3 regions of the Blautia sp. HA8986 genome follow, and region 2 is predicted to be linked to each of the others. Evidence: riboswitches for the same ligand, from Rfam matches in the RefSeq annotation. Region 2 holds a riboswitch; each other region holds the start of a gene.
What was found. Region 2 has a riboswitch for thiamine pyrophosphate ahead of AC04Q4_RS01830 (energy-coupled thiamine transporter ThiT). Riboswitches for the same ligand answer to the same signal wherever they lie in the genome.
Positions count from the first base shown of each region.

Region 1: another riboswitch for thiamine pyrophosphate. It lies ahead of thiS (sulfur carrier protein ThiS); the one in region 2 lies ahead of AC04Q4_RS01830 (energy-coupled thiamine transporter ThiT).
Region 3: another riboswitch for thiamine pyrophosphate. It lies ahead of thiW (energy coupling factor transporter S component ThiW); the one in region 2 lies ahead of AC04Q4_RS01830 (energy-coupled thiamine transporter ThiT).

Region 1 is NZ_JBWLUQ010000001.1:2,696,554-2,702,342, reverse strand. It holds gene thiH (2-iminoacetate synthase ThiH) at 1-816, opposite strand, end outside; gene AC04Q4_RS12580 (thiazole synthase) at 983-1,768, opposite strand; gene thiS (sulfur carrier protein ThiS) at 1,947-2,150, opposite strand; TPP riboswitch at 2,412-2,519, opposite strand; gene AC04Q4_RS12570 (Ig-like domain-containing protein) at 2,727-3,845, opposite strand; partial or broken gene AC04Q4_RS12565 (transposase) at 4,019-4,413, shown strand; gene AC04Q4_RS12560 (serine hydrolase domain-containing protein) at 4,675-5,607, opposite strand; gene AC04Q4_RS12555 (APC family permease) at 5,613-5,789, opposite strand, start outside.
Region 2 is NZ_JBWLUQ010000001.1:421,301-427,089, forward strand. It holds rRNA gene AC04Q4_RS01825 (23S ribosomal RNA) at 1-2,805, shown strand, start outside; TPP riboswitch at 3,007-3,108, shown strand; gene AC04Q4_RS01830 (energy-coupled thiamine transporter ThiT) at 3,105-3,800, shown strand; gene AC04Q4_RS01835 (methionyl aminopeptidase) at 4,373-5,248, shown strand; gene rplS (50S ribosomal protein L19) at 5,387-5,734, shown strand.
Region 3 is NZ_JBWLUQ010000001.1:2,353,582-2,359,370, forward strand. It holds gene thiE (thiamine phosphate synthase) at 1-393, opposite strand, end outside; gene thiM (hydroxyethylthiazole kinase) at 410-1,312, opposite strand; gene thiW (energy coupling factor transporter S component ThiW) at 1,275-1,829, opposite strand; TPP riboswitch at 2,170-2,272, opposite strand; gene AC04Q4_RS10910 (aldo/keto reductase) at 2,362-3,351, opposite strand; gene arfA (arabinosylfuranosidase ArfA) at 3,421-4,926, opposite strand; gene AC04Q4_RS10920 (acyl-CoA dehydratase activase) at 5,063-5,789, opposite strand, start outside.

The sequences.
Region 1 (5,789 bases), 2.3 Mb from region 2:
ATCATCCAGTCCCAGAAGTGCCGCAAAACCAACGCCTCGCATGCCGCCTTTTAACGCACGCTCCTGAGTATTTAATCTATATGGAAAAATCCTCTTATGTCCTGCCAGATGCAGTGTCTCATACTTATCAGAATTATAGGTCTCCTGAAAAACAGTTACATAATCTGCGCCGCATTTGTGAAGATATGCGTACTCATCAGAATTCATCGGATATACCTCAAGGCCGACTACCTTGAAATATTTCCGGGCAATCTCACAGGCCTTTCCGATATATTCTACATTGGATTTGGATTTGCTCTCACCGGTAAGGATCAGGATCTCCTGAAGTCCGGTTTCTGCAATGGCTGCCATTTCTTTTTCGATCTCATCTGCATTCAGCTGTGCACGGCGGATTTTGTTATGACAGTTAAATCCGCAGTAAATGCAGTAGTTCTCACAGTAGTTTGCAATATAGATCGGTGTAAACATGCAGATACTGTTTCCAAAATGTTTCCTTGTTTCGATCCGTGCAGCCTGTGCGATTTCTTCCAGAAGTGGAAGTGCTGCTGGCGAAAGCAGGGCTTTAAAATCCTCCGGCGTACGGTTGTCATGAGCAAGTGCCCTTCGTACATCTGCTTCTGTATATTTATCATAATCATATGCATTCATTGCAGAAATAACCTGATCCATTACATCAGATTCTTCCAGCTGCTCCATATCCGGAAGGTATTTCATATGATCGATACGGTTCTTTTTCATATCTTCCAGAATTTCTTCATTTACGATACTTTCATTAAAATGGCCGTCCTGCTGACTGGCCTGTACTGTTTCTGCCATTACTCTTATGTCGCTCCTCTCATATATTGCAGCAATGTTCTGTTTCTCACTGATGCATATCCATAAACTCAATTTCAATTAAAACCAGACAATACCTGCGATTCACTGCACAGGCAGCTCCTGTCCCCCGCTTAGTGTTCTGCGTTCAATCATTCATTTATCAATTTTACTCATGCAGAAATCCTGTCAGCGGTGAAGACGCACTTGCACCTCTTTCCAGAGTTCTTCCCATGCCGGAAAGGTATGCACTTCTTCCTGCCTCAATAGCTTTCTTAAAGGCTTCCGCCATAACACGAACGTCTCCTGCAGTTGCAATAGCTGTATTTGCCATAACCGCTGCTGCACCCATTTCCATTGCTTCACATGCCTGTGACGGGCGGCCGATTCCAGCGTCTACGATGATTGGAAGGTCGATTTCATCGATGAGGATCTGGATAAATTCTTTTGTGCAGATTCCTTTGTTTGAACCGATCGGAGAGCCAAGTGGCATTACGCAGGCAGCTCCTGCATTTACCAGATCTCTGGCTGCATTCAGATCCGGATACATATACGGCATGACTACGAAGCCCTCTTTTGCAAGGATTTCGGTTGCTTTGATAGTTTCGTAGTTATCCGGAAGAAGATATTTGGAATCGTGGATGACTTCAATCTTTACAAAATCTCCGCAGCCAAGCTCGCGGGAAAGTCTTGCAATGCGGACTGCCTCCTGTGCATTTCTGGCGCCGGATGTATTCGGAAGAAGTGTAACATCTTTCGGCACATAGTCAAGAATGTTCGCAAGTCCACCCTCATTTGCACGTCGCAGGGCAAGTGTTACGATCTGAGTTCCTGCTTTTTCAATACATGCTTTTACAAGCTCCAGGGAAAATTTTCCTGAACCAAGGATAAAACGGGAAGTAAACTCATGGCCTCCCAGGATCAATTTGTCTTCATTTGTGTTTGCTGTTGTCATTTTTTATGTCCACCTTTCTGTTATTTATCTGCATTGTATTTCAGCTGCAATAACTGCTCAGCTATTCAATTTCAAGGCAGCAATTTTCTGCGATTCTGCCCATCCCACAGCCGGATATTCCTGCCCATCTTCAGACTTCTGAACAGGAATTTCTGTATCCGTTCTTATTCTTTCTGTCTCAGCAGCTTCCGCCGCCCATAAACTGCAGGATTTCCACAACGTCTCCGTCTTTCAGCACGGTCGTGTCGTAAGTCTCTCTCTTGATGATCTCTTCATTCAGCTCTACTACCACCTGCACCGGAACATAGTTACATGCTTCCAGATATTCAGTTACTGTCACCGGCTTTTCCAGTGTTCTGCTTTCACCATTTACTGTGATCATAATCGCTCCTTTCCGGAAATTTCGCCAAGTCAGAAGTAATTCTCAATCTCTTCCGGTCAATCGGATATTCGCAATCCGTAAAAAAAGAGTTCACAAAGAAATACACCCGCGGTGGTGCACCCCTTCATGAACTCTGTTCACTCTCAAAATTTCCCATGTTTAATTGTAAAATATTTCTCTGTAAATCCTGATCTTACGTATATTCAGGCGGATAAAACATCCGCATCCAATAAAAAAGGAGATACACCAAGGTATCTCCCGTAAATTCATCTTATACGTTCCTACGTTGGCATTATCCAAATCAGGTATAAGGGTCGAAGTTGAAGACTTCCTCTCAGCCTGCCATCACAAGCTCCCCTGTTATTTACACGGTTTAGTATAATTCCGATTCTGCTTCATGTCAAGAATAATAAATTTTGGTTTTATTTGGTTACTGTTCACTGGTAATATTCCGCGAGGTGTTTTTTGTGAGCGAAGGTCACAGAAAACCCGAGACATACCGCGCGGATTTATGCGATTAGCATAAATCCTGTGCATCGCGAAGCGTGTTGCTGAGAACGGAGTGAACAGTAACTTTTATTTATAAGCAGTGAATCCCAGATCATTCATTGTCAGGTTTAAATTCTTTTTCAGATAAGCATTTGCTGCTATCATTGTCGCTTTCATCATAATGTTGGAAGAATCCTGCAGATCTGTCATCGCTTTTTTTCCGTTTGTATACAGGAAAGTCAGATTCTGACCTTTATAAGCAGATGCTTTTGTGGAAGAAGTCAGCAGCACAAAGACTCCATCCGAAGACAGGGCGGACTTCACACTGACCGTATCAGATTTCACACAGTTTCCGATAATATCCAGTCCGGCAAGGACTCCATCTGAAGGCACAGAAATCAGCATTCCAATATCTATCTTATCTTCTTTCTTCAAATAGCCGATCATCAGAGTACTTTCTTCATTTACTTTGACATTTATAAACTGACTTCCGTCTTCGATATATCTGCCTTTCTGACTGATATATTTTTTCAGTTTGGCATAATTCTGCGTCAGTTTTGCGTTAGCCGATGCAGGATTTTTTACAGTAACCTTGCAGGTGAATTTTCTGCCGCCAAGGATCGCTGTGATATTCGCTGTTCCTGTTTTTACTGCGGTGACCTTTCCGGCTGAAGTTACACTGACAACCTTTGTGTTGCTACTCTTCCATGACGGTTTCAGACTGGTGCCGTTGATCTTCAGTGTATAAGTTTTTTTCGGTGTCAGTGTCAGGCTGGTCTTATTCAGGGTAAGAGAATTCAGCCCTGCAATCGCTGTCAGGCCTTTTTTATTATAGCTACTCCAGATTATATTTTTTCCGGATTTCCGGTAAGCTTTTACCGTATAAGTATAACGTGCTCCGGTGCTTACTTTTGTGTCGGTAAATGTAACATTCTTACTTCCTGTGATGGTTTTTACTACTTTCCATCCGCTGTTTCCGGACTTGCGGTATACACGGTATCCGGCTGTTCCTTTTACCTGTTTCCAGCTGAAAATGATCTTATTCTTTCCGACGATCTTAATAGAAGACATGGCCGGCGCTGCTACAGTTACTGCCGCCTGTACTTCTGCCACGCTGATCAGCTCCGGAACCGTAGCTGGTGCCGCCGTCGCAAGCATAAAACCTGTCAAAATGCCACATAAAGCTTTTTTCCAATTTCTTTTCATACGCTTTTTTCCTTTCTGCTTTGTGGTGTATCTGGATTTCCTAACAAATATAGTATACATTATGGGGAATATTCCTGCTATGATATTTTTCGCCGAATCGGGGCTTTCGGTGAAATTCGGCAGTTTTTACAATGGCAGAAAAAGGAGCTGTAAAAAAACATAGCCTACAAAAAATCTTTGAAGCCGAGCACGTCGATCTGCAGCACTTATATATAGATGAATCAAAATTTGAAGCAAATGCAAACAAGCATTCCTGGGTATGGAAAAAAGCAACTGAAAAATCCAGGTACCGTTCAGATATGGACTGTTTTATTCCTCTCATGAAAAAATTTCATGAGACCTATGGCTTTTATCCAAAATATCCTGTAGCGGATGTCCTTATGCAGAGAAATACAAAAAGGCAAAAGGAAACCGTACAGTACGGGTCAATCAGGAGTTGACGGTAATGTACCAAGAAGTGATCCGTAATCTGGAAAGTATTCAGGGAGCATTATTCAGAACGAATCGTTTCATTCAGGCAGAAGGAACTTTTGAAATCATGAAAAATGACCGGTGGTACAAAAGAATGAAAGTAAAAACAACCGCATAATTTCAAAAACAACCGAATTTATGATGAGAGGGGAAAGTATTCTCTGAATCTCTCCTCAATTCTACGATTTGGCTTAAAAGAGCATAGAAAGAAGCGTGCTCCAAAATGATTTCTCATTTTTTCACACGCCCTTTTTCAATGCCCTTGTAAAATCAAGAGTTTCTGCCACTTTATTTTTATTCAACTGTCGAAGATGGGATTAGCTTATGCTTTCCCCACGGATTTGTCAACCAGAATATATTACAATTCCGGAACCACTGTAGTCCATAGATGATTTCCTATTTTCTGGAAATCCCCCTCCAGAGACATTACAGTTACTACTGCATCCTTGTCAGGAAACGCCAGACAGAACTGACCATAATTTCCATCAGATCGATAGGAACCAGCTTCCGGATTCATTACAAACTGATATCCATATCCAAAACCGGAATATAGATTTCCCGGGCTTCCTGCCGCTGAATTGTCTACAAGATTGGAAGTCGCAACTTTCATATATTCTTCCGGCACCAACTGTTTTCCATTGTATTTTCCTTTATGAAGAATCATCTGTCCATATCTGGTGAACTCATCAATATTTACATAAAGACCATTCGCCGCATGTACATGACCTTTCGGACACAAAGTCCAGTCCGGATTTCCAATTCCCAATGGTTCAAAAAATCGATTTCTCAGATATTCCAGAAGATTGACACCCGCACGTTTTTCAATAGCACAGCTGATCATATAAGTATTGAAATTACTGTACAGCCACTGAGTTCCTGGTTTATTTACAACCTTCGCATTTTCAAAGAAATATCTGATCCAGTCCGGCGTTGTATAACGTTCCGGCCAGTCACAGAAAAACAGCGAGCTTTCCAGACCGGTAGTCATTGTCAGCATATTTTCCAGAGTCACATCACCAAGATATCCTTCTGTTTTTTCTGGAACATACTCCGGAAAAATATCAACGATCTTCTCATCCAGCTGAATCAATCCCTCATCCAGTGCAATTCCCACTGCACAGGATACCACGCCTTTGCATGCAGACCAGGTATTCAGGCGTGTTTTCACCGGCATTCTTTTATATTCTGCCGTTAACTGTCCTTCACGCCATATCTGCGCATACATAACATTGAGATTTTCTTTTAAAGTTTTGATAGCAAATTCATTGATCAGGTTCTGGTCTTTATTCATAAACATTAATCCTCCCACACACTTGTTTCCATCTTTACATCAGGACTTACACTTCTAAACCATCCGTAAGCCATGCATACTACAATGGCTATCAGACTGATGATTACTACCGGAAGTTTCAGGCTTCTGCAAGAATTGATAAAAATGCAGATATATGCAAACAGGCTCAAACAGCAGAGGAA
Region 2 (5,789 bases):
AGGAGCAAATATCCCGTGATCCGGAGATTTCTGAATGGGGAAACCCGCATGAGAAGACCTCATGCATCCATACGCCAATCCATAACGTATGGAAGGGAACCCGGGGAACTGAAACATCTAAGTACCCGGAGGAAAAGAAAGAAACATCGATTCCGTAAGTAGCGGCGAGCGAACGCGGAGGAGCCTAAACCGGTGTGCGTGCATGCCGGGGTCATGGACTGCATTTAAGATTCAGCGAAGTTAACAGAACGGTTTTGGGAAAGCCGGCCGGAGAGGGTGAAAGCCCCGTACGTGAAAGCCAAGCTGACTGAGCAGGATCCGGAGTACCACGAGACACGAGGAACCTTGTGGGAAGTAAGGGGGACCACCCCCTAAGGCTAAATACTACTTAGTGACCGATAGCGCATAGTACTGTGAAGGAAAGGTGAAAAGGACCCCGGGAGGGGAGTGAAAGAGAACCTGAAACCCTGTGTCTACAAGCTGTGGAAGTGCTTTATATGCACAACCGCGTACTTTTTGTAGAACGGTCCGGCGAGTTACGCTTACTGGCAAGGTTAAGCACTTCAGGTGTGGAGCCGTAGGGAAACCAAGTCTTAAGAGGGCCAGAGTCAGTAGGAGTAGACCCGAAACCGGGTGATCTATCCATGTCCAGGTTGAAGCTGCCGTAAGAGGTAGTGGAGGACCGAACCCACATCCGTTGAAAAGGGTGGGGATGAGGTGTGGATAGGGGAGAAATTCCAATCGAACCCGGAGATAGCTGGTTCTCCTCGAAATAGCTTTAGGGCTAGCCTCGGTGTGAGTCTTGCGGAGGTAGAGCACTGAATTTCCTAGGGGGCGTCAAAGCCTACCGAAGAATATCAAACTCCGAATGCCGTGTAGATATCACCGGGAGTCAGACTGCACGAGATAAGTTGGGCGGTCAAAAGGGAAAGAGCCCAGACCTACAGTTAAGGTCCCAAAGTGCGCGTTAAGTGGAAAAGGATGTGGGATTTCGAAGACAACCAGGATGTTGGCTCAGAAGCAGCCATACATTCAAAGAGTGCGTAATAGCTCACTGGTCGAGAGGTCCTGCGCCGAAAATGTCCGGGGCTGAAACGCGCCACCGAAACTAAGGAATCCGAAAGGATTGGTAGAGGAGCATTGTATATGGGAAGAAGCAGTACCGTAAGGAGCTGTGGACTGTATAGAAGAGAGAATGCCGGAATGAGTAGCGAGATAGAGGTGGGAATCCTCTAGGCCGAATATCCAAGGTTTCCAGGGTAAAGCTGATCTGCCCTGGGTGAGTCGGGACCTAAGGTGAGGGCGGGAGCCGTAGCCGATGGACAACAGGTTGATATTCCTGTACTGCAGTATAACAGAACTGTGGGGACACGTAAGGAGAGCGGGAGCCGGGAATGGAAAGCCCGGTACAAGCGAGGTACCAGTATGGTAGGAAAATCCGCCATGCAATGGGAAGACGTGATGTGGAGCGAATTTTAGTAGCGAAGCCCGTGAGCCATGCGTCAAGAAAAGCCGCTATTGTTTATACTGTACCCGTACCGTAAACCGACACAGGTGGATGAGGAGAGAATCCTAAGGCCGGCGGAAGAAGTATTGCCAAGGAACTCGGCAAAATGGCCCCGTAACTTAGGGAGAAGGGGTGCCTGCGAGAGCAGGCCGCAGAGAATAGGCTCAAGCAACTGTTTAGCAAAAACACAGGTCTATGCGAAACCGAAAGGTGAGGTATATGGGCTGACGCCTGCCCGGTGCTGGAAGGTTAAGAGGAGAGGTTAGACGTAAGTCGAAGCTTTGAATTTAAGCCCCAGTAAACGGCGGCCGTAACTATAACGGTCCTAAGGTAGCGAAATTCCTTGTCGGGTAAGTTCCGACCCGCACGAAAGGCGTAATGATTTGAGCGCTGTCTCGGCAATACATCCGGTGAAATTGAAGTGCCAGTGAAGATGCTGGCTACCCGCGCCAGGACGGAAAGACCCCATGGAGCTTTACTCCAGTTTGGCACTGGGGTCCGGTGTTGCATGTACAGGATAGGTGGGAGGCTGAGAAACGGTAACGTCAGTTGCCGCGGAGCCGCTGTTGGGATACCACCCTTGTGATATTGGGCTTCTAACCAGCCGCCGTAATCCGGCGGTGGGACAATGCCAGGCGGGGAGTTTGACTGGGGCGGTCGCCTCCGAAAGGGTATCGGAGGCGCCCAAAGGTTCCCTCAGAATGGACGGAAACCATTCGAAGAGTGCAAAGGCAGAAGGGAGCTTGACTGCGACACCGACGGGTGGAGCAGGTACGAAAGTAGGGCTTAGTGATCCGGTGGTATTAAGTGGGAATGCCATCGCTCAACGGATAAAAGCTACCCTGGGGATAACAGGCTTATCACTCCCAAGAGTTCACATCGACGGAGTGGTTTGGCACCTCGATGTCGGCTCATCGCATCCTGGGGCTGTAGTAGGTCCCAAGGGTTGGGCTGTTCGCCCATTAAAGCGGTACGCGAGCTGGGTTCAGAACGTCGTGAGACAGTTCGGTCCCTATCCGGCGTGGGCGTAGGATATCTGAGAGGAGCTGTCCTTAGTACGAGAGGACCGGGATGGACGGACCGCTGGTGGACCGGTTGGCTTGCCAAAGCCATGGCCGGGTAGCCAAGTCCGGAAGGGATAAACGCTGAAGGCATCTAAGCGTGAAGCCCCCCTCAAGATGAGATATCCCATTCTTATGAAGTAAACCCCCTTGAAGACGACGAGGTAGATAGGGCAAGGGTGGAAGTGTGGCAACACATGGAGCTGACTGTTACTAATCGGGTGAGGGCTTGACCAAGAAACGCAGGTTAAAATTGATTCAAAATACGATTAACAATCATCACCAAAACCATGTATGTAGTTTTCAAGCTACAAGGAAAGAGTAAAACAGGTAAGTAAACCATTTAAAATTGGTTCATTTACCTGTTTTTATTACTCATTTTTTCTCAAAAACCTCATGATCATACATATTTACACCCACTTCCCCATGTGCTACAATAGGTAAGACCAAGGGAGCCGGACAGGCTGAGAGGAAGCACAAGCTTCGACCTTTGAACTTGATTTGGGTAATCCCAACGTAAGGAGGAGAGAAAGAATATGTTTGATTTTCTTGTGACTGCCGACGGCGGTCTCACAACGGCAGGTTACACTGCATCTATCGTAGCAGTTCTGGTACTTGTAGTTCTTATAGCTGCATTACTTCAGAAGAAAACATCCACTTTAAAACTTACCACACAGCAGCTTGTTACCTGCGCGGCAGCACTTGCCCTGGCATATGTAACATCTTATATTAAGCTGTTTAAACTGCCATTTGGCGGATCTGTAACTTTGTTCAGCATGCTGTTTATTGTTCTGATCGGTTACTGGTACGGTGTTAAGGTTGGAATTCTTACAGGCCTTGTATATGGAATTTTCCAGTTCCTGCAGGAGCCATATGTGCTTTCATTTTTTCAGGTATGCTGTGATTACATCTTTGCATTCGGAGCAATGGGACTTTCCGGATTATTTACGAAATCCAAAAAATATGGCCTTCTGAAAGCCTATATTACAGCCATACTGGCAAGAGGTGCATTCCACGCGCTAGGTGGATATATCTACTGGATGGATTATATGCCGGATAATTTCCCGAAATCCCTGACTGCATTGTATCCGATCATCTATAACTACAGTTATATTCTTCTGGAAGGTATATTGACCATTGTGGTGATTTCTGTCCCGGCAGTATCCAGTGCACTTGGAAGAATGCGGGCAATGGCAACCGGCGGAAATCGTCAGCCGGCAGCGCAGAAATGATATAATCAAATAATAAAAAAGATCGCAGGCTCATCTTTAAAAGATACATTGTATAATCAGAAAAGATGAATCCGCGATCTTTTTTATTGAATGATCTTATCCGCTTGATTTATCGATAACATTTTTTGCAGGCAGTGTAACCACGTTGCTTTGCCTGACTGAGAGTAACCTTACACGTACGGTTTGGATTCATATTTCCACAGTTGGGAATTCTGTGATATTTTTTGCCTGTGGCAGGAATCCATACGGAGGATTGGACCTGTGGTTTGGAAGATCTTTTAGCTTTTTCATTTGTAAAACTCCTTCCATAGAGATATGTTATAAGCTTATTATAATAGAAGATATTGAGAAAACAATAAAAACCATATATTTCGAGAAAATTCGATATGATATCAATATAAAAGTTATATAAAACAAACCAAAAACACAAAGAATACTTTTATCTTAAAGCAAGTTGTGCTATGATAAATCAGGCAGAGAAAACATTCGATTTGCGGCAGATATCATATATCTGACAATATAAAAAACAAAAGAAAAAGCAGCGATACAACTGCGAAAAGGAGAAGAAAAAGATGGCTAAAAAGATTGAAAGAAATGATCCGTGCTGGTGTGGAAGCGGAAAGAAATATAAAAAATGCCATGAAGCATTTGATGAAAAGATGGAGCTCATGAAAAAGAAGGGATATGCGGTTCTTGACCATGATCTGATTAAGACACCTGCACAGATTGAGAAGATCAAAGAGAGCTGCAAGATTAATATTGCAGTTCTTGATTATGTTGCAGAGCATATCGGACCAGGCGTAACCACACAGCAGATCGATGACTGGGTACATGAGGAAACGGTACGCCATGGAGGAATTCCGGCACCACTTAATTATGAAGGTTTTCCAAAGAGTGTGTGTACCTCTATCAATGAAGTGGTATGCCACGGAATACCGGATGAGGAGATCGTTCTGAAAGAAGGAGATATTGTCAATGTAGATGTTTCCACGATTTATCAGGGATATTTTTCTGATTCCTCCCGTATGTTCTGCATTGGCAAAGTAAGCCCTGAGAAGGAGAAGCTTGTCCGTGTAACAAAAGAATGCGTAGAGCTTGGCCTTGAGCAGGTAAAACCATGGACTCCGATCGGAAATATGGGAAGTGCAGTGCACAAACATGCAGTTGAAAATGGCTACACTGTAGTCAGGGAAATAGGTGGCCACGGAGTAGGCCTTGAATTCCACGAAGATCCGTGGGTAAGCTATACATCAAAAGAAGATACCGGCGTACTTATGGTTCCGGGAATGATCTTCACAATCGAGCCGATGGTTAATATGGGATCCGATGAGATCTATACAGACGAGATCGATGACTGGACTGTACGTACGGAAGATGGCCTTCCGTCAGCACAGTGGGAGATCATGGTACTTGTCACAGAGACAGGACATGAGGTACTCTGCTGGTAAAACCCCTCGAAAATCCAGGAAAAAAGTTCTTGCATTGAGAACTTTTCTAGTGTATAATCACTTATGTTGTGAAAAAAGATGGTCCTCTGTTACCATATGGGTATTAAGAACATCCAGTATAATTAAGGAGAGAAAGACATGAACGAAATTATTAAGAACATTGAGTCCGCTCAGCTGAAAGCTGAAGTACCGCAGTTCCGCGTAGGAGACACAGTAAGAGTACACGCACTTATCAAAGAGGGAACACGTGAGCGTGTTCAGATCTTCGAGGGTACAGTACTTAAGAGACAGGGAGGAAGCACAAGAGAGACTTTCACAGTTAGAAAGAGCTCCAACGGTGTTGGTGTTGAAAAGACATGGCCGCTTCATTCCCCACACGTAGTTAAGGTTGAGGTTATCCGTCGTGGTAAAGTACGTCGTGCTAAACTGAACTACCTGAGAGATCGTGTAGGTAAAGCAGCTAAGGTTAAAGAGCTTGTAAAATAATTTCATATGTAAAGAGTTGGGGACAATAACATTTGCTATTGTCCCTCTTTTTACA
Region 3 (5,789 bases), 1.9 Mb from region 2:
TACACCAAGATAATCCGCTCCATCCTCATAAGCCTTCACAGCAGCCTCCACCGTCTTGGCAGTAGCCCCCACGATCTTATCCGGTCCCATCAGCTTCCTTGCCACAGCAACCGGAATATCAGAAGCTCCAACATGCACACCAGCCGCATCACAGGCCAGCGCCACATCCACACGATCATCAATGATCAGCGGCACATTGTAACGATCTGTGATCTCCTTCACCTTAAAAGCCTTATCCAGATACTCCCGTCCACCCTTATTCTTCTCGCGAAGCTGGACCAGAGTCACGCCACCCTTACAAGCCTCCTCAACTGTACGGAGCAAGGACTCCTCCGTATGATAAGAACTATCCGTCACCAGATACAACGTTACATCCAAATCTTTTCTATCCATCCTAATCCCCTCTTTTTCAGTACATTTCAATCTTCAACAGATCCAGCAGCTGCCGATCCGAAAGTCCATAAATCTCATCCAGCAGATTTACCTGAAAACTTCCCGGACCGCGGGAAATCTTCTCCGCTTCCTCACCAGCGATACCCATAAGTGCAGTACCAAGAACTGCCGCAGCCAGATAATTCCCGGATCTCTCATTTAATCCTATCTCACCGCCAGACCAGACACCTGCCTCTATACTATCCGTCATCTCTTTTGCAATATTATCTTCGCGCCCCGGCAAAAATGCCGCAGTCAGTGCACCAACCATACAACCGGTTCCTGTGATCCCGGACAGCGCCGCACTGCCATTTTGCACCAGAACAACCCGTTCACCATCCGTAACAAAATCCTGTTTCCCGGTTGCCAGCACGATCGCCTGATTATTTCTGGAAAAAGCCTTAAGCACCTCACTGACTCCATCGATATTTTCCTCAGTCAGGGCATCCTCGACACCCGCATCGATCCCGATCGCATGGGACGGCAGCCCGGAAACAGCCAAAAGCTCTGACATATTTCCCTTCAATACCGCCGGATGGCCGATGCTTAAAAGCTCCCTCGCCAGATCCAGCCTGAGATCACTGCATGCAACCCCTACCAGATCCAGAAGAACCGGGATCTTTTTTTCCATCGCAGTTCTCATAGAACGCTTCATTGACTCGATCCTGGCATCGGTAATATTCCCGAGATTCAGCATCAGCGCACCAGCCGATGCCGTAATATCTGCCACCTCTGCCGGATGCTCCGCCATGATCGGCCTTGCACCCACTGCAAGGATCACGTTGGCACAATCATGGATCGAGATCGGATTGGTGATGCAATGGATCAGCGGCTTTTCTTCTTTAATTAGCTTTCGCAGTTGTAAAATTCTTTGTCTCATATGTTTTTGAACCCAAAGCTGCCTGGAATTTCACCAAAAGACCTGCTTTACTCAGAGCCTTCAGGAAAATATAGGCAACACATCCTCCCATTGTGGTTGCTGCAAGGAACATCGGCGTATAATAAAATGCTGTCAGTCCGCCTCTTCCCATCAGGAATGCCATCACCGGATAAGAAACCATAGACCCGATGATACCCGTTCCAAAGATCTCACCGATCACCGCGCAGATGATCTTACCTTTGGAAAGTCTGTAGAACACACCTGAAAGAAACGCGCCAAATACTGCACCTGTCAGTGCAAGTGGCGGGATTCCCATAAACATCATACGGATCACGCCGATCATGGTCGCGCAGAGAAGTGAGTACCACGGTCCCATCAGAACCGAGCATACGATATTGACAAGATGCGCCGTGGGGCACATTCCCTCAATCCTCAGAATCGGTGAAATAACGACACCGATCGCAACCATCATTGCCAGCATTACCATACGAAGCGTGTGCATCCTTTGTTTTTCCATTGTGTTTTCCTCCCTGAAATATCAGGCAGATCCCTGTCAGATCCCGGGCAAAAACTTCCCGTCTGCTGCAGTCTGCCCTTAGATTTTGGCGGTCGAAGTTCCCTTACTTCCTCTCACTCCGAAAACACGGATTCCCATCGCTTACATGATCCTTCCGAAAAAATCCTCCGGAATATCACTCCCCTGCCAGACATTAAGGCGCTCCCCTTCCTGCCCGCTCTCCGCAGAAGCTCCACATGCAATCTCTGTCACCTTCATATCCGCAACACATTACCGGATCATCCCAGTTCCATTTCTGCATCAAAAAAGAGCGCATCCTCTGGCAAAAATCCACGGAGACACGCTCTTATATCACAATCCCTCCGTTGGCATTACCCAAATCAGGTACGGTCGAAGATCTATCTTCCTCTCAGCCTGTCACACAAGCTCCCGCTGGCTCTTTTTTTTCTGTTTTTCAATATAGCACACACCTATCCCGTTGTCAAACCTCTCTTCCCGGACGAAAAAATCCAGGCATTTATCATAATAAATCTTATTTTGAAATCTCGTCGATCAGACGCAGCTCCTCAGCTGTAAACGGTGCACAGTGGATCGCTTTCACATTATCAAGGATCTGCTGTGGCTTGGAAGCTCCGATCAGAACACTGGTAACTTCCTTATGCTGAAGCAGCCAGCCAAGTGCCATATCAGCCAGCTTCTCTCCACGCTGGGCTGCCAGATCGTTCAGTCGCCGGATCTGATCCAGACGCTCCGGCGTCAGCACACTTTCCTTAAGGAATCTTCCGTCTTTGCGGATACGGCTGTCCTCCGGGATCCCGTTCAGGTAACGGTCTGTCAGCTGTCCCTGGGCAAGAGGGCTAAAGGTAATCAGACCTTTTTTCAAAATGCCGGTAGTTCTCTTGAGACCGTTTTTTTCCACAGTTCTGTCAAAAATGGAATACCGGTTCTGGTTGATCACAAAGGGGCATTTCAGATCCTTCAGGATCGCTGCCGCCTGGCTTAAGGTTTTTCCATCATAATTGGAAAGTCCCACATAGAGGGCCTTGCCCTGCTGAACCGCTGTTGCCAGTGCCCCCATAGTCTCCTCAAGCGGAGTCTCAGGGTCCATTCTGTGATGGTAAAAAATATCCACATATTCCAGACCCATGCGCTTCAGGCTCTGGTCAAGGCTCGCCAGAAGGTACTTGCGGCTGCCCCAGTTTCCATAAGGGCCCTCCCACATATCATAGCCTGCCTTAGTTGTGATAATCATTTCATCACGGTAAGACATCAGTTCCTCTTCCAGGATCTTGCCGAAATTCCGCTCTGCACTTCCGTAGGCAGGTCCGTAATTATTGGCAAGATCAAACTGTGTGATACCATTGTCAAAAGCTGTGAAGCACAGCTGTTTCATATTTTCATAATCAGATGTATCTCCGAAATTATGCCATAATCCAAGAGATACCTTCGGAAGCATCAGGCCGCTTTCTCCGCAACGGTTGTACTCCATGGTTTCGTATCGTTCCCTTGCAGGTGTGTACATAAAAAAACCTCCCATAATGTAGCATGATTTACATTTTCTGTAACTGCCTTTACTATACTTCACCGACCCTTATTTCGCAAGACGGATCATATTCCAGCTGTGTTTTGCAAAAACTGCTTCCAGTTTTCCGCCATCCAGCTTTGAGCACTCTGCACCGGCTTTTACAGGAACTACATTCTCTGGCTGCGCCTCTGTATTGACTGCCTGAAGATCGTCATTATTGAGTACAATATGCTCCACGATCTTATATTTCTCAAACTGTCTTAAATCACAGGAAACTTCCATATCCTCATCCAGGCTCTTATTTACCGCAAAGATCGTCAGTGTATCCTTTTCCTCATCCCAAACGCAAACGGAATCCAGATACGGAGCCTCACCATAAGTTCTGCTCTCATATACCGGTGTGAGAACCTGTGTATTCAGTACCGTTCCTCTTCCAAACACACTTGTCAGCATATATGGATAAAAGATCGTCTGACGCCATGCGCCTGTATCAGAGGTCATGATCGGTGCGATAACATTTACCAGCTGTGCCATACAGGCGATCTTTACACGGTCTGCATGACGGAGAAGAGTGATCAGCATACTTCCCACAAGAAGTGCATCCTCAAAGTTATAAACATCCTCTAGCTGATGGGGTGCCTGTACCCATTTTTCCAGCTTCTTATCCTGTTCATTGCTGTGGTACCATACGTTCCACTCGTCGAAAGAAAGATTAATCTGTTTTTTTCCATGCTTCTTTGCTTTTACAGCATCGCAGATGGAAACCACTCCTGAGATAAAATCATCCATGCCCTTGGAGCTTGCCAGGAAATCGGCAGTGTCTCCCGCTGCATTTCCATAGTACTGATGCAGGGAAAGATAATCCACCTGATCGTAAGCCTCATCAAGAACGGTATACTCCCAGGAGCCAAAGGTAGGCATTTCCAGATTGGAGCTTCCGCATGCAACAGTCTCAACCTCCGGATCCATAAATTTCATCAGGCGGGCAGTCTCTGCTGCAACTCTTCCGTACTCTGTCGCAGTTTTATGTCCCATCTGCCACGGACCGTCCATCTCGTTTCCGAGACACCATAATTTGATATCATGCGGCTGTTCATAGCCGTGAGCCTTACGAAGATCACTGTAATAGGTACCACCCTTAAAGTTACAGTATTCCAGAAGATTTTTTGCATCCTCCGGTCCTCTTGTTCCCAGGTTCACCGCCATCATCACATCACTGCCTGCTTTTTTTGACCAGTCCACAAACTCATTGAGACCAAACTGATTGGTCTCGATCACGCCCCAAGCCAGCTCCGGTCTGGACGGACGCTGATTCTTCGGTCCAACACTATCCTCCCAGCGGAATCCGGATACAAAATTCCCGCCCGGATAACGGACAATCGGAACCTGAAGCTCTCTTACCAGCTCCAGGGTATCCTTTCGGAAGCCCTGCTCATCAGAAAGTGGACTGCCTTCCTGATAAATACCCTCATAAACCGCACGTCCAAGATGTTCTATAAAGGAACCAAAGATTCTTTTGTCTGTTTTTCCGGTGAGGAAATATTTGTCCACGATGATCTGCGCTTTTTTCATTGTAAAAACCCTCCTGTGATAGAATTATCATTCAGAAAACTACTATTCTGTCTATCATTCTATCATTCCATCAGGCTTATGTCATTTCTTTTCTCAGGAAATATAAGGATTTTTCAAAAAATTTCCACACTTCTGACTACAGTGCCGCATTACACTTCTCATAAGCAAACAGTGCCGCACCTAGCGCACCACAAAGCTGTGCCTCATCACAGATATAAAGCTTCGCACCCAGCTTATCCTCCAGTGCCTGGATGATACCTTTATTTCTGGCAACACCACCGGTCATCATGTATTCACCCGGATTCTTTTTGCCAAGGCGGGCTGCAAGAGCTCCTACCTTGGAGGCAACGGATACATTCAGACCGTGGATGATATCTGCAACATCTTTATTCTGTGCAACCAGGGAAACTACCTCGGACTCTGCAAATACAGTACACATGCTTGAGATCACCACGTTCTCCTTCCATTCCAGTCCACGGGTACTCATTTCCTCCAGGGAAAGTCCAAGAGTACGGGCCATCATTTCCAGGAAGCGTCCGGTTCCTGCCGCACATTTATCGTTCATCAGGAAATTTTTTACCGCACCGTTGTCATCAATACTAATGGCCTTGATATCCTGACCACCGATATCAATAACTGTACGCACATTCGGATTCAGATAATGGGCTCCCTTTGCGTGACAGGTAATCTCTGTGATACTGTCATCTCCACTGTCAATATAGGCACGTCCATATCCGGTAGTAACGATACGCACGATATCTTCTTTCCTGATCCCTGCTTTTTCCACTGCCATCTCCAGGCTCTTCTCTGCGCTCATCATAGCACCGCCGCCTGTGGGAATGATCATGGTCGATTTAATTTTT